2 regions of the Sporosarcina soli genome follow, and region 1 is predicted to be linked to the other one. Evidence: riboswitches for the same ligand, from Rfam matches in the RefSeq annotation. Region 1 holds a riboswitch; the other holds the start of a gene.
The links. Region 1 has a riboswitch for S-adenosylmethionine ahead of ACFPRA_RS11515 (O-acetylhomoserine aminocarboxypropyltransferase/cysteine synthase family protein). Riboswitches for the same ligand answer to the same signal wherever they lie in the genome.
Positions count from the first base shown of each region.

Region 2: linked by a shared signal. The riboswitch ahead of metK (methionine adenosyltransferase) and the one ahead of ACFPRA_RS11515 (O-acetylhomoserine aminocarboxypropyltransferase/cysteine synthase family protein) in region 1 are both predicted to bind S-adenosylmethionine.

Region 1 is NZ_JBHSNO010000005.1:1,570,134-1,576,332, reverse strand. Features, by position in the region: gene ACFPRA_RS11530 (DUF2187 family protein) at 1-65, opposite strand, end outside; gene ACFPRA_RS11525 (YitT family protein) at 382-1,218, shown strand; gene ACFPRA_RS11520 (glycerol-3-phosphate acyltransferase) at 1,308-1,943, opposite strand; SAM riboswitch class I at 2,084-2,198, shown strand; gene ACFPRA_RS11515 (O-acetylhomoserine aminocarboxypropyltransferase/cysteine synthase family protein) at 2,315-3,604, shown strand; gene ACFPRA_RS11510 (homoserine dehydrogenase) at 3,667-4,653, shown strand; gene ACFPRA_RS11505 (amino acid permease) at 4,745-6,151, opposite strand.
Region 2 is NZ_JBHSNO010000006.1:248,904-255,102, reverse strand. Features, by position in the region: gene ACFPRA_RS13440 (alpha/beta hydrolase family protein) at 1-448, shown strand, start outside; gene pckA (phosphoenolpyruvate carboxykinase (ATP)) at 509-2,095, opposite strand; SAM riboswitch class I at 2,281-2,417, shown strand; gene metK (methionine adenosyltransferase) at 2,794-3,990, shown strand; gene ACFPRA_RS13425 (CoA-acylating methylmalonate-semialdehyde dehydrogenase) at 4,171-5,619, opposite strand; gene ACFPRA_RS13420 (iron-containing alcohol dehydrogenase) at 5,649-6,199, opposite strand, start outside.

The sequences.
Region 1 (6,199 bases):
TGTTCATCGATTGTGCGCGCTGCGACAAAATCTGAAACCTCTTTATCCTTACGTGGAAAAGCCATTCGAATTCCCCCTATTGTTTTTTCTCCCCGCATACAAAAAAAGGCTTAGGCAAAGTCCTAAGCGGGAAGTGGAAACGGAAAACAACTCAACGAAAATGATCTATTACAAGTTGTCTATTTATAGTATACCATAATTTGACGGATTTTGCAGAGGCCACGCCTTTGAAGCATATATACCCTTATTGGTTTTAGCTCTTTCACATCTGTTAGTCGGGTGCTATGATATAAGACTACATCGTATTTGTGATGGTGAATAATGTCGGTAAATGGGTAGAAAATTGATGCAGACGATAAAATTGCAGAAAGAGGGTGCATTATGAAAAAGAGAGCAGTCGATTTTCTTTATATACTAGTTGGTGCTTTTATTTTCGCATTGGCGGTCAATCTTTTTGTCATTCCGAACGAACTTGGAGAAGGCGGAGTTACCGGATTGACCATCATCGCATACTATCTCTATAAATGGTCACCAGGACTGGTGAATTTAGTGCTCAATGGTTTTTTACTGATCGTAGGCTATAAATTTTTGAGCAAAAGTACGACGATTTATACAATCATTGCCGTTTTATTCAATTCTTTATTTTTACATTTGACAGCGGGGTGGAGCATTTCTTCTGATGAAATCATAGTAAATACTATCTTTGCTGGTGTATTTATAGGTGTAGGAATCGGGCTTATCATTCGTGTAGGCGGTACAACCGCTGGCTCTGCCATTCTTGCCAGTATTGCAAATAAGTATCTAGGTTGGAATATCAGTTATGCTTTGCTGTTTTTCGATTTAATTGTCGTTTTCGCTTCTTATTTTATAATTGGTGCCGAAAAACTGATGCTGACGATTATTATGCTCTATATCGGTACAAAAGTCATGGAGTTCATCATTGAAGGGTTGAACTCAAGAAAGGCTGTAACGATCATTTCAAACAATGCAGATCAAATCGCCAAGCAAGTCAATGAGGTAATGGGCAGGGGCGTGACAGTCTATTCTGGTCATGGTTATTATACGAAAGAAGAAAAGGACATCCTTTATATCGTAATTAGTAACCGTGAAGTAGTGAAGTTAAAGAAAATCGTGAAGGCCGCAGATCAGAGCGCCTTTATCGCCATTCATGATGTCCGGGATGTCTTTGGTGAAGGCTTTATGAAGATTGCGAATTGATAAGGTGAGACGAATGCTCCGCATTCAGGCCAAAACCATTTGCTGAATGAAGATAAAAGAAAGACTGAGATCTTCCAACTTGAAGTTTCTCAGTCTTTTTTGGCATTCTTTTTAAAAATTGCTGAAATCCGTTTCTCAGTGCCTGCTTTCATCCGGCTGAAATTCTCGAGATGTTTCCAAATGGCCATGCCGAACAGTAAGGCCGCGATGATGAGTGGCCAATAGCCTTCCGTCCACAGCGCTTTGGCAATGAGTGTAATATACAGCATCAATACACCGACAACGAGAAAATCGGTTGTCAGTGCGACGATGACGAACAATAGGAACCCCGCAAGACCGAGCCGCCAATCGAGTGTGAGCAGCACCCCGATGATGGTGGCAGTTCCCTTTCCTCCGTTGAAATGCATATGGAAAGGGAAATTATGGCCAATCACTACTGCCGCACCGACAATGAATAACAACAAAGTGACCGTATCTTCCGGCCAACCCGCTTGGTGGGCAAAATAGCGGACAAGCAATATCGCGACTGCCCCTTTTCCAATGTCGATCGCCGCCACCAATGCCCCCATTTTTTTCCCGAGGACAATCGTCGCATTGGAAGCTCCCGCATTTTTTACCCCGGTTACTTTCAAGTCTACCCCGGATATTTTCTGGGCAATTACGGAACCGTGCAGGCATCCGATTGCATATCCCATCAGGAGAACTCCTATAATCCATACTTCCATTTTACTTCCCCCAATCAACCATACGAACAGTATATCATTCTATAAAATCAAATTTAAAAATATTTTAAATTAGTTGCTTGACAATTCTATGAAATTACTCGTATACTTATTTCACAAGATGGAAAATTAAATTAATTAAACTCTTATCAAGAGCGGCGGAGGGAATAGGCCCTGCGATGCCCGGCAACCGGCAAGCGACCAACTTGCAAAGGTGCTACTTCCTACAGAACCGTTAAACGTTCTGAAAGATAAGGGGAGGAATAAGCGAAAGCATAACCCTCTTCTTAGGCGAAGGGGGTTATTTTTTACATCCATAACCCCTAAAACAACTATGTATTATAGGTATTAAAAAACTTCAGGAGGTAATTACAATGACAAAACTTCAACCCGAAACACTACTACTACATGGCGGCCAAGAGCCAGATCCTGTAACAGGATCGCGCGCATTACCGATTCATCGTACGACTTCTTTCGTTTTCCCTGACACGGAGCATGCACAAAATGTATTCGGTCTGAAGGTAGCTGGAAATATCTATACACGTATTACGAATCCGACAACCGGTGCTTTTGAAGAACGTATTGCACTTCTTGAAGGTGGAACTGCTGCAGTCGCTCTTTCATCAGGGATGGCGGCGATTGCATTCTCCATTCTAAACATTGCTGAAGCGGGGGATGAAATCATCGCTGCTGAAAATTTGTATGGCGGTACATATAATTTGTTCGCTGCTACACTTCCACGTTATGGCATTAATGTAAAATTTGTTGATGCGACAGATCCGGAAAACTTCCGAGCAGCGATTACCGATAAAACAAAAGCATTATTCGCGGAAACAATCGGCAACCCGAGCCTGCACGTATTGGACATCGAGGCGGTTGCAAAAGTTGCACATGACAACGAAATTCCATTGCTTGTAGACAGCACATTCTCAACACCGTACGGCACAAATCCGATTGAGTATGGAGCGGACGTCGTCATTCATTCAGCAACGAAATGGATCGGCGGACATGGAACTTCAATCGGCGGAGTTGTTGTCGATGCAGGGAAGTTCGACTGGACGAGAGGGAAATTCCCAGGCTTTACAGAGCCAGATGAGACATACAATGGCCTTCGTTACGGAATCGATACGGCTGCTGCTGCGTTCGCTACGAAACTGCGCGTTCAACTATTGCGTGACTTCGGTCCGTGCTTAAGCCCTGATAATGCGTTCAACTTCCTGCAAGGGCTTGAAACACTTCACCTGCGTGTTCCAAAACATAATGAGAACGCACTAAAAGTTGCACAATTCTTGAAAGATCACCCAGCTGTCGAATGGGTGAATTATATCGGTCTTGAGGATCATCCATCCCATCAAGATGCAAAGAAATACTTGAAAAATGGCTATGGTTCCATCGTGAACTTCGGCATTAAAGGTGGACGTGAAGCAGGTCGGAAAGTGATTGACAATATTACAATCTGGTCGCATGTGGCAAATGTCGGTGATGCGAAATCATTGATCATCCATCCGGCATCCACAACGCATCAGCAATTGAGCGCAGAGGATTTGAAAAAATCCGGTGTAACGGAAGAACTCATCAGATTATCAATCGGTCTTGAAGCACCTGAAGATATCATTGCAGACCTTGCGCAGGCAATTGAAAAGGCGGTACCGGTCAAAGCATAACGATTTGGAATGGAAATTTGAAAAACGGGACTCCTCATCGAGCAGTCCAGGGAGGTGGCGAAATGCCGACAATTAAAGTGGCTATACTCGGCTTCGGCACTGTAGGTGAAGGTATTTACAGGATTTTGCAAGAACGGAAAGAAGCGATTCAGAAAGAAACAGGCTATACGATTGACGTCCATTCGATCCTTGTCAGAAATAAGGGCAAAGTGCGTCTAACAATCCCTGGAACGAAGGTAACGGATGATGTGCAGGAAATCTTGTCAAACCCGGAAATCGATGTCGTCTTTGAAGCGATTGTCGGGGAAGAACCGGCATATACGTATCTTTCGGAGGCGATTGAAAAAGGTTGTCATGTCATTACGGCAAATAAGGCCATGTTTGCGAAGCATGGCCCGGCACTTTTGAAACATGCACAATTCCGGGATGTCAAAGTCTGTTACGAAGCAACGACAGCGGGGGGCGTTCCGATCATCCGAACGATTTCCAGCTTATTGCCCGCAGACCGTGTGAGAAGGATCCGTGGCGTCCTAAATGGAACATCCAATTTCATCCTGACAAAAATGCGGGAAGAAGGTATTTCATTCGAGGCGGCACTTCGCGAAGCACAAGCACGAGGGTTTGCAGAAGCGGACCCGACAGATGATGTTGGTGGGATGGACGCCTTCCGGAAATTGATGATTTTAAGCACGCTTGCGTTTGGCAAACAGCCCGATTGGCAAGACGTACCGATCGTTGGAATCGATCAATTGACGATTCCGGATATTGCGGACGCGTCGAAAGGGAACCTTCGTTATCGACATGTAGCAAATATTACGATAGAGGCGGACGGGACACTGCGCGGCAGCGTCGGCCCAGTACTGATTGAGCCGGGTCATCAGCTCTATGGAGTAGATGGGGTCGATAATGCAGTCATCGTAGATACGGAACATCTAGGTGCGTTGACGTTGATCGGTCCGGGAGCTGGCATGTATCCGACAGCCAGCGCGATGGTGGGAGATTTACTACAGATCATCGGCAAACGTGAAACAGTGGCCTTGACAAGCTGAAAAAGGGACTCCTCATTAATCATTTTTAATGAGGAGTCCCTTTTTAATTTTTCCTTTCATAGGAAATGATGAAGCTTTTGATTTAAGCATATTAGCGAATGGTTCTAGAGGATGATGATAAGATACCTTTTTGCAATTCGCTCATACCTTCTTTTTTACGAACGAAAATGAAATAAGAGGTAATGGTTAAACTCGCTATTAACAATGTGAGGATAGCCTGTATCCTTAATGACTCGATGATGAGCATGGCGATAAAGATTCCTGCAATACAGAGAATAGTTGCATACGTCAAGTAAGGAAACAGCCACATCTTAAGTTGAAGTGCTTCCGGTTTTTCTTGTTCAAGTATTCTGCGCATCTGTAACTGTGAAAAGGCAATCACTAGATATACCAGTAATGCTACGGCTCCTGAAGAATTCACCAAAAAGAGAAAGATTTTATCGGGTGAAGTATAGCTGAAGATGACCGCAATATAGGAAAAGACTGTACTGAAAAGTATTGCTCGTACAGGAACCCCTTTTTTACTCAATTTAAGAAATGCCTTAGGTGCATCTCCTTTCTTTGCCATGCCGTATAGCATGCGCGAATTCGCATATAATGCGGAGTTTAAACAAGAAAGAACGGCAGTCAAAACGACAAAGTTCATAAGTTGTGCCGCTGCTGGGATACCGATATAATCGAGTACCGCAACGAACGGGCTGACAAGAATGTTAGCAGAGTTCCACGGTAATAATGTAACGACAATAGCAATGGAGCCAATGTAGAAGATAAGAATACGCCAAATGACACTATTGGTTGCAATACGTACTGCTTTTCCAGGATGATCTGATTCGCCAGCTGCAATCGCTACGATTTCGGTACCCATAAAAGAAAAAATGACAACTGTAATTCCGAGTAGAACGGAACCGAATCCGGTCGGTATGAAACCGCCATTTCCTAAAAGATTCGCGGTTCCTGGTGCCCCCACACCGGGATACCAGCCAAAAATGACACAAAGACCAACAACAAGGAATAAACCGATACTAATGACTTTGATAAGCGAAAACCAATATTCAAACTCTCCAAAGGATTTAACTGAAAAAAGATTTGTAAGTGTCAACAAAACAGTTAAGATGAGTGCCATTAACCAAAGAGGGAAATCGGGTATCCAGTATTGCATAATGGCCGCACCGGCAATTGCTTCAATCGCAATCACGACAACCCAGAAAAACCAATACAACCAACCGATTGTAAAACCTGCCCACGGTCCAATTGCATCGCTGGCGTATGTGGAGAAAGAGCCACTTGTTGGATAAGCCGCCGCCATTTCACCAAGCATTCTCATGACCAACACGACAATAGTTCCTGCAAAAGCATAAGAAAGAATGGCCCCTGGTCCTGAAGCATTAATCACTGCACCACTTCCGATAAACAGACCTGCACCGATAACCCCAGCAATTGAGATCATGCTGATATGTCTGATTTTCAAATCTGATTTTAACTGACCCTGTTGTTTCATTATCTACATTCCCCCTTGTGAAAGTGATAATTCTCTGCTAACAATGTA
Region 2 (6,199 bases), on a different contig from region 1:
GACGAATCGGGACAAAATCCACTTATTCGCATTTTCAAGAGGGGGTATCATGGCGCTTTGGACCGCCATTTTACGGGATGACATCGCCTCTGTCGTCACATGGGCAGGCGTCTCGGATGTCGTATTTACGTATAAGGAACGAAAAGATATGCGACGCATGATGAAGCGTGTCATCGGCGGAACGCCGAATAATATGCCGGAAGGTTATCGGGAACGGACGGCGCTATTTCGGATCGATGAAATTGATGCACCTGTCTTAATCATTCATGGCATGCTCGATACGAATGTTTCATTTCAACAGGCGGTGTTACTGGAGAATGCCTTGCGAGAACAGCAAAAGGATTATGAAACATGGTATTTTCCACAATACACTCATTATTTCCCACCGGTCCAAAATGCACAGCTCGTCCGCGACTTATGTGACTGGATGAGAAAGCAGGGAGATTAGGAGTTTGAAAATTAAAAATCGTGTAGCACATTTGAAATGTGCTACACGATTGAACGTTGATTAAGCGATTGGTCCGCCTTTAAGGACGATATCTTCTGAAACCGTACCAAATTTCTTGAAGTTTTCACGGAACAGGTCTGCCAATTCTTTCGCTTTTTGATCATAAGCCGTACCATCAGCCCATGCATTGCGTGGATTCAGCACTTCCGTTGGAACACCTTCGATAGATGTTGGCATTTGAAGTCCGAATACAGCATTCACTTCTGTTTCAACATCATTTAGTTGTCCTGCAAGTGCTGCACGTACCATAGCGCGCGTGTATTTTAGATCCATACGTTTACCGACGCCGTACTCGCCGCCAGTCCAGCCAGTATTGACAAGGAAGACTTGCGCGTTATGCTCATCGATTTTCTTGCCAAGCATTTCCGCGTATACTGTTGCATGGAGCGGTAAGAATGGTGAACCGAAGCAAGTTGAGAATGTAGCTTCCGGTGATGTGATGCCACGTTCAGTTCCAGCTAGTTTCGACGTGAAGCCGCTTAGGAAATGATACATTGCTTGCTCTTTCGTTAACTTGGAAATTGGAGGTAAGACGCCGAATGCATCTGCTGTCAAGAATACGATCGTTTTCGGATGTCCAGCAACAGATGGGTCAACGATGTTGTCGATCGCTTGGATCGGATACGCAGCGCGCGTATTTTCCGTCAATGTACCATCGTCGTAATCAGGAATGCGTGTTTCTGGATCGATGACGACGTTTTCCAAAACGGAACCGAATCGGATTGCACCGAAGATTTCAGGTTCTTTTTCTTGAGAGAGGTTGATGCATTTTGCATAGCAGCCACCTTCAATATTGAAAACACCATTATCAGACCAGCCATGCTCATCGTCCCCGATCAGTTTGCGGTTCGCATCTGCGGAAAGCGTCGTTTTCCCAGTTCCTGATAGACCGAAGAACAAAGCGACGTCACCATCTTCACCGACGTTTGCTGAGCAGTGCATCGGCATAATGTCTTTTTCAGGAAGCAAGTAGTTCATGATGGAGAAGATGGATTTCTTCATTTCACCTGCATACTCTGTTCCACCAATCAAGACGATCCGCTTTTCCATGGAAACGATGATGAATGTCTCGGAATCCGTTCCATCGATTGCAGGATCCGCTTTAAAGGACGGAGCTGAAACGATGGTGAATTGCGGGACATGCGTTTTCAATTCTTCTTCGTTCGGGCGGATGAATAACTGATGGACAAATAGATTATGCCATGCAAATTCATTGACGACCCGGATGGATAGACGTGAAGCGGGATCTGCACCTGCGAAACCATCGAAGACGAACAGTTCATCTCTCTCTTTTAAGTGGCGGATTACTTTCGTATATAAGGACTCGAAAATGTCGGCAGAGATGGGACGGTTCACTTTACCCCAATCAATTTTGTCTTTCGTGGTCTCTTCCTCGACGATATACTTATCTTTAGGAGAACGACCTGTATATTTACCGGTTTGAGCTGTGATTGCTCCATCCGCAGTTAGTTTTGCTTCACCGCGCGATGTCGCCTTTTCCACAAGCTGTGGTACTGAAAGCTGCATATGCACATTTTTACCAGACAGCAGTTCTTGAAGCTCATCGCCAATTCTCGCAGATATCATAATTTATTACCTTCCTTTACGTATAATCCCAATCTTCTTTGGGTAACATCACATTATGGAATTAGTATAACACATTTAACGGATTAGTCTATACTAATTCAAAGAACAATTACTTTGTACGCGAAAATTGAAAAAAGATTTGACATCAGTGACAATTTTCCGTAGGATGTATAGTTGAACGGATACTCTTATCCCGAGCTGGTGGAGGGGTCAGGCCCTATGAAGCCCGGCAACCTGCAATGACTTTTTTGTCAGCGCAAAGGTGCCAAACCTGTAGCAAGATATTTATCTGGATACAGATAAATATCCTGTATGATAAGAGTGAAAGGTGCATTTACAATCCTGCCTTTCCTCATGTGCTTTTTACGTGAGCGAAAGGCTTTTTATCTTCATTCAGCAGACTTCTACCTCCATAGAGGGTGAGATGGATGCTGTTTTGTTTACTATCTAGCGGGTATTCAAACGCCCGCTGAACGAAGATAAAGCCTCCGGCGGATGTCACAGATTTTGAAAGGAATTAATTGAGCTTTGCTCAATTCAAAATCTGGACGCAATTACGCCGAGGCGTAATTGATATAAAATCGCCCTTAATCCTCGTGTATAGAGCTCGAAATGGCTTGAAGTCCGTTCATCTTGGGGGCTTTACATGGGACATATGAGTACCGTATCAATCTCGTAGGATATAAGGAGGAACTGGAATGACAAACCGCCGACTGTTTACATCAGAATCGGTAACAGAAGGGCATCCGGACAAAATGTGTGACCAGATTTCGGACGCTATTTTGGATGCCATATTAGAAGAAGATCCCAATGCGCGTGTAGCGTGCGAAACGACAATTACAACTGGACTTGTCCTGATTGCAGGGGAAATCACGACGTCCACTTATGTCGATATCCCGAAAGTGGTTCGTGAAACTGTGAAAGGAATCGGCTATACACGTGCAAAATACGGATTTGATTGGGAAACATCTGCAGTGCTGACTGCAATCGATGAACAATCACCTGATATCGCTGCAGGGGTTGACGAGGCATTGGAGTCGCGTGAAGGCTCCATGACTGATGATGAGCTTGAAGCGATCGGAGCGGGTGACCAAGGGCTAATGTTCGGTTATGCTTGCAATGAAACACCTGAACTGATGCCATTACCGATCAGCTTATCCCATAAACTTTCTCGCCGCCTTGCACAAGTGCGGAAGGATGAAACAATTAACTACTTGCGTCCAGATGGAAAAACGCAAGTGACTGTGGAATATGATGAAAACAACGTGCCGGTACGGATCGATACAATTGTCATCTCTACACAACATCATCCGGAAATCACACTTGAACAAATTCAACGCGATATTAAGGAAGTTGTCATTAACCCGGTCGTACCGGCTGAGTTGATCGATGAAAACACGAAATACTTCATCAACCCGACAGGCCGCTTTGTCATCGGTGGACCTCAAGGGGATGCCGGTTTGACAGGTCGTAAGATCATTGTCGACACTTACGGTGGATATGCTCGCCATGGCGGCGGCGCATTCTCGGGGAAAGATCCAACAAAAGTGGACCGTTCCGCTTCATACGCGGCACGCTATGTTGCCAAAAACATCGTCGCTGCAGGACTTGCAGATCGTTGTGAAGTCCAACTTGCTTACGCGATCGGCGTTGCTCAACCGGTATCGATTTCAATTGATACTTTTGGGACAGGCATCGTAGCGGAAAGCAAGCTTGTGGAACTCGTTCGTGAACTGTTCGACCTTCGCCCAGCAGGCATCATCCAAATGCTCGACTTACGTCGTCCAATCTACAAAGCAACAGCAGCTTATGGACATTTCGGTCGCACGGATGTCGTTTTGCCATGGGAACAGACGGACAAAGCGGAAGCATTAAAAAAACTAGCTGGACAATAATATATGAAGCCGGAAGAGCAAATGTGCATCTTCCGGTTTTTTTTCTGTGAAAAAACCTAATAGGGGGGAGCCCCCCTCATTCATATCTCGTTCCTAGCGGGTGAAACAGATTTATGCATAAAAACGGAAGTCACCCCAATCAAAGGATGACTTCCTGTTTTACTTTCATCTAAAAAACAATTACCAACGCGCAGTTAACATTTTCCTTCTTGTATAAAATTCTATTCCATCCGTTCCGTTTGCATGTAAATCTCCGTAAAATGAATTTTTCCATCCAGAGAATGGGAAGAAGGCCATCGGGGCAGGTACCCCTAAATTCACCCCTAACATACCTACTTGGATATGTTCACGGAAGTAACGGACGTTGTGACCGCTTGCCGTAAACAAGCAAGCTCCATTGCCGAAATCGGATTTATTGGTCAACTCGATGGCCTCTTCAAGTGTTTCCACTCGAACGATTGAAAGGACAGGCGCAAAAATCTCTTCCTTCCAAATCCGCATATCTGTTGTGACATGATCAAAGATCGTAGGGCCTATAAAGTAGCCGTCAGCCGTCATGCATTCGTCTTGACGTCCATCCCGAAGGAGAACCGCACCTTCTTCTTGTCCGCTTGCGATATAATCAGCTGTTCGTGCCTTATGTTCTGGCCGAATAACGGGACCGAGGAAAACCCCTTCATCCAAACCATTTCCGATCGCAATTGAATCTGCGGCATCTTGAAGTTTTTCAATCAGTGGTTCCGCAACTTCACCGACCGCAATCACAACGGCACATGCCATACATCTCTCTCCTGCTGAGCCGTAAGCTGCACCAATAATTTCTTTGACGGAAGCATCCAAGTTTGCATCCGGCATGACGATGGAGTGATTTTTGGCACCGGCCAATGCTTGAACACGTTTCCCATACCCAGCCCCTGTTTTATAAACATATTCTGCAACAGGCTGTGATCCTACGAACGAAATAGCAGGTATATCTTCATGGGAGAGAATCCCGTTCACCACATCATGTGCACCATGGACAATGTTGAAAACCCCATCTGGAAGTCCGGCCTCTTTAAAAAGTTCTGCTAAACGGTTCGCAAGCAGGGGTGTTCTTTCCGATGGTTTTAAGATAAATGTATTTCCGCATGCTATTGCGAGAGGGAACATCCAGCAAGGTACCATCATCGGAAAGTTGAAAGGAGTGATTCCACCAATGACACCTACAGGATATCGATACATTCCGGATTCGATGTTTGTTGCAATATCGGGTAATTGTTTTCCCATCATAAGGGAAGGCGCGCCAGCAGCGAATTCTACACATTCAATTCCTCTTAGCACTTCGCCTTGAGCTTCCGTGAGGTTTTTCCCATTTTCGATGGTAATTAACTTTGCAAGTTCCTCACTCTGTTCAATGAGCAATTGTTGAAATTTGAATAGGATTCTAGCGCGTCTTGGAACGGGAGTTTGGCTCCAAGTGGAAAAAGCTTCCTTTGCTACTTTGGTAGCATCATTGACATCCTCGATTGTGGAGATGGGTACTTCAGCTAAAATCTCTCCGGTCGCAGGGTTTGGAACTGGAATATAATTGGTTGTTTTTGCTTCTACCCATTGGCCGGTAATGAAGTTTTTTAATCTATTTTCTGTCATCTATAGTTCCTCCTAGTTGTTCGTGGTTTTTAAGGACTGGTAATCTGAGTTGCAAACTGGTAATTATAAATAAGTTGGTACAGCTCTTCGATTTCTTTCTTAGACGGGACGCGAGGATTATTGGCAGGACTTCCACTACGAATTGCGTCCGTAGCCATTCTTTCAATATTTTTCAGATAGGTTTGTTGTTCAATTCCCAAGTCTTTCATATTCGGGATACCTAGTTCATAGCAAAGGCTTTTAATTTGTTTCACTGCAAGATCAGCCATTTCACTGTCGCTTAACGATTGGGATTTTGTAAATATCCTTCCAATTGTCGCAAGCCTTTCTACGCATGAGTCTTTACTAAATTCCAGAACAGCGGGTAATAGCATGGCATTCGACTCGCCGTGTGCAACATGGAAAAGGGCGCCGATCGGACGGGACATCCCATGCACCAAGCAAACGGATGCATTTGAAAATGCCATTCCTGCGTACATGGATGCGGTGGACATCGCTTCTCGGGCAGCGAGATGAGTAGGCTCTTCATAGACGGTCTTGATATTTGAAACAATTAGCTCAATGGCCGATAATGCTAGCG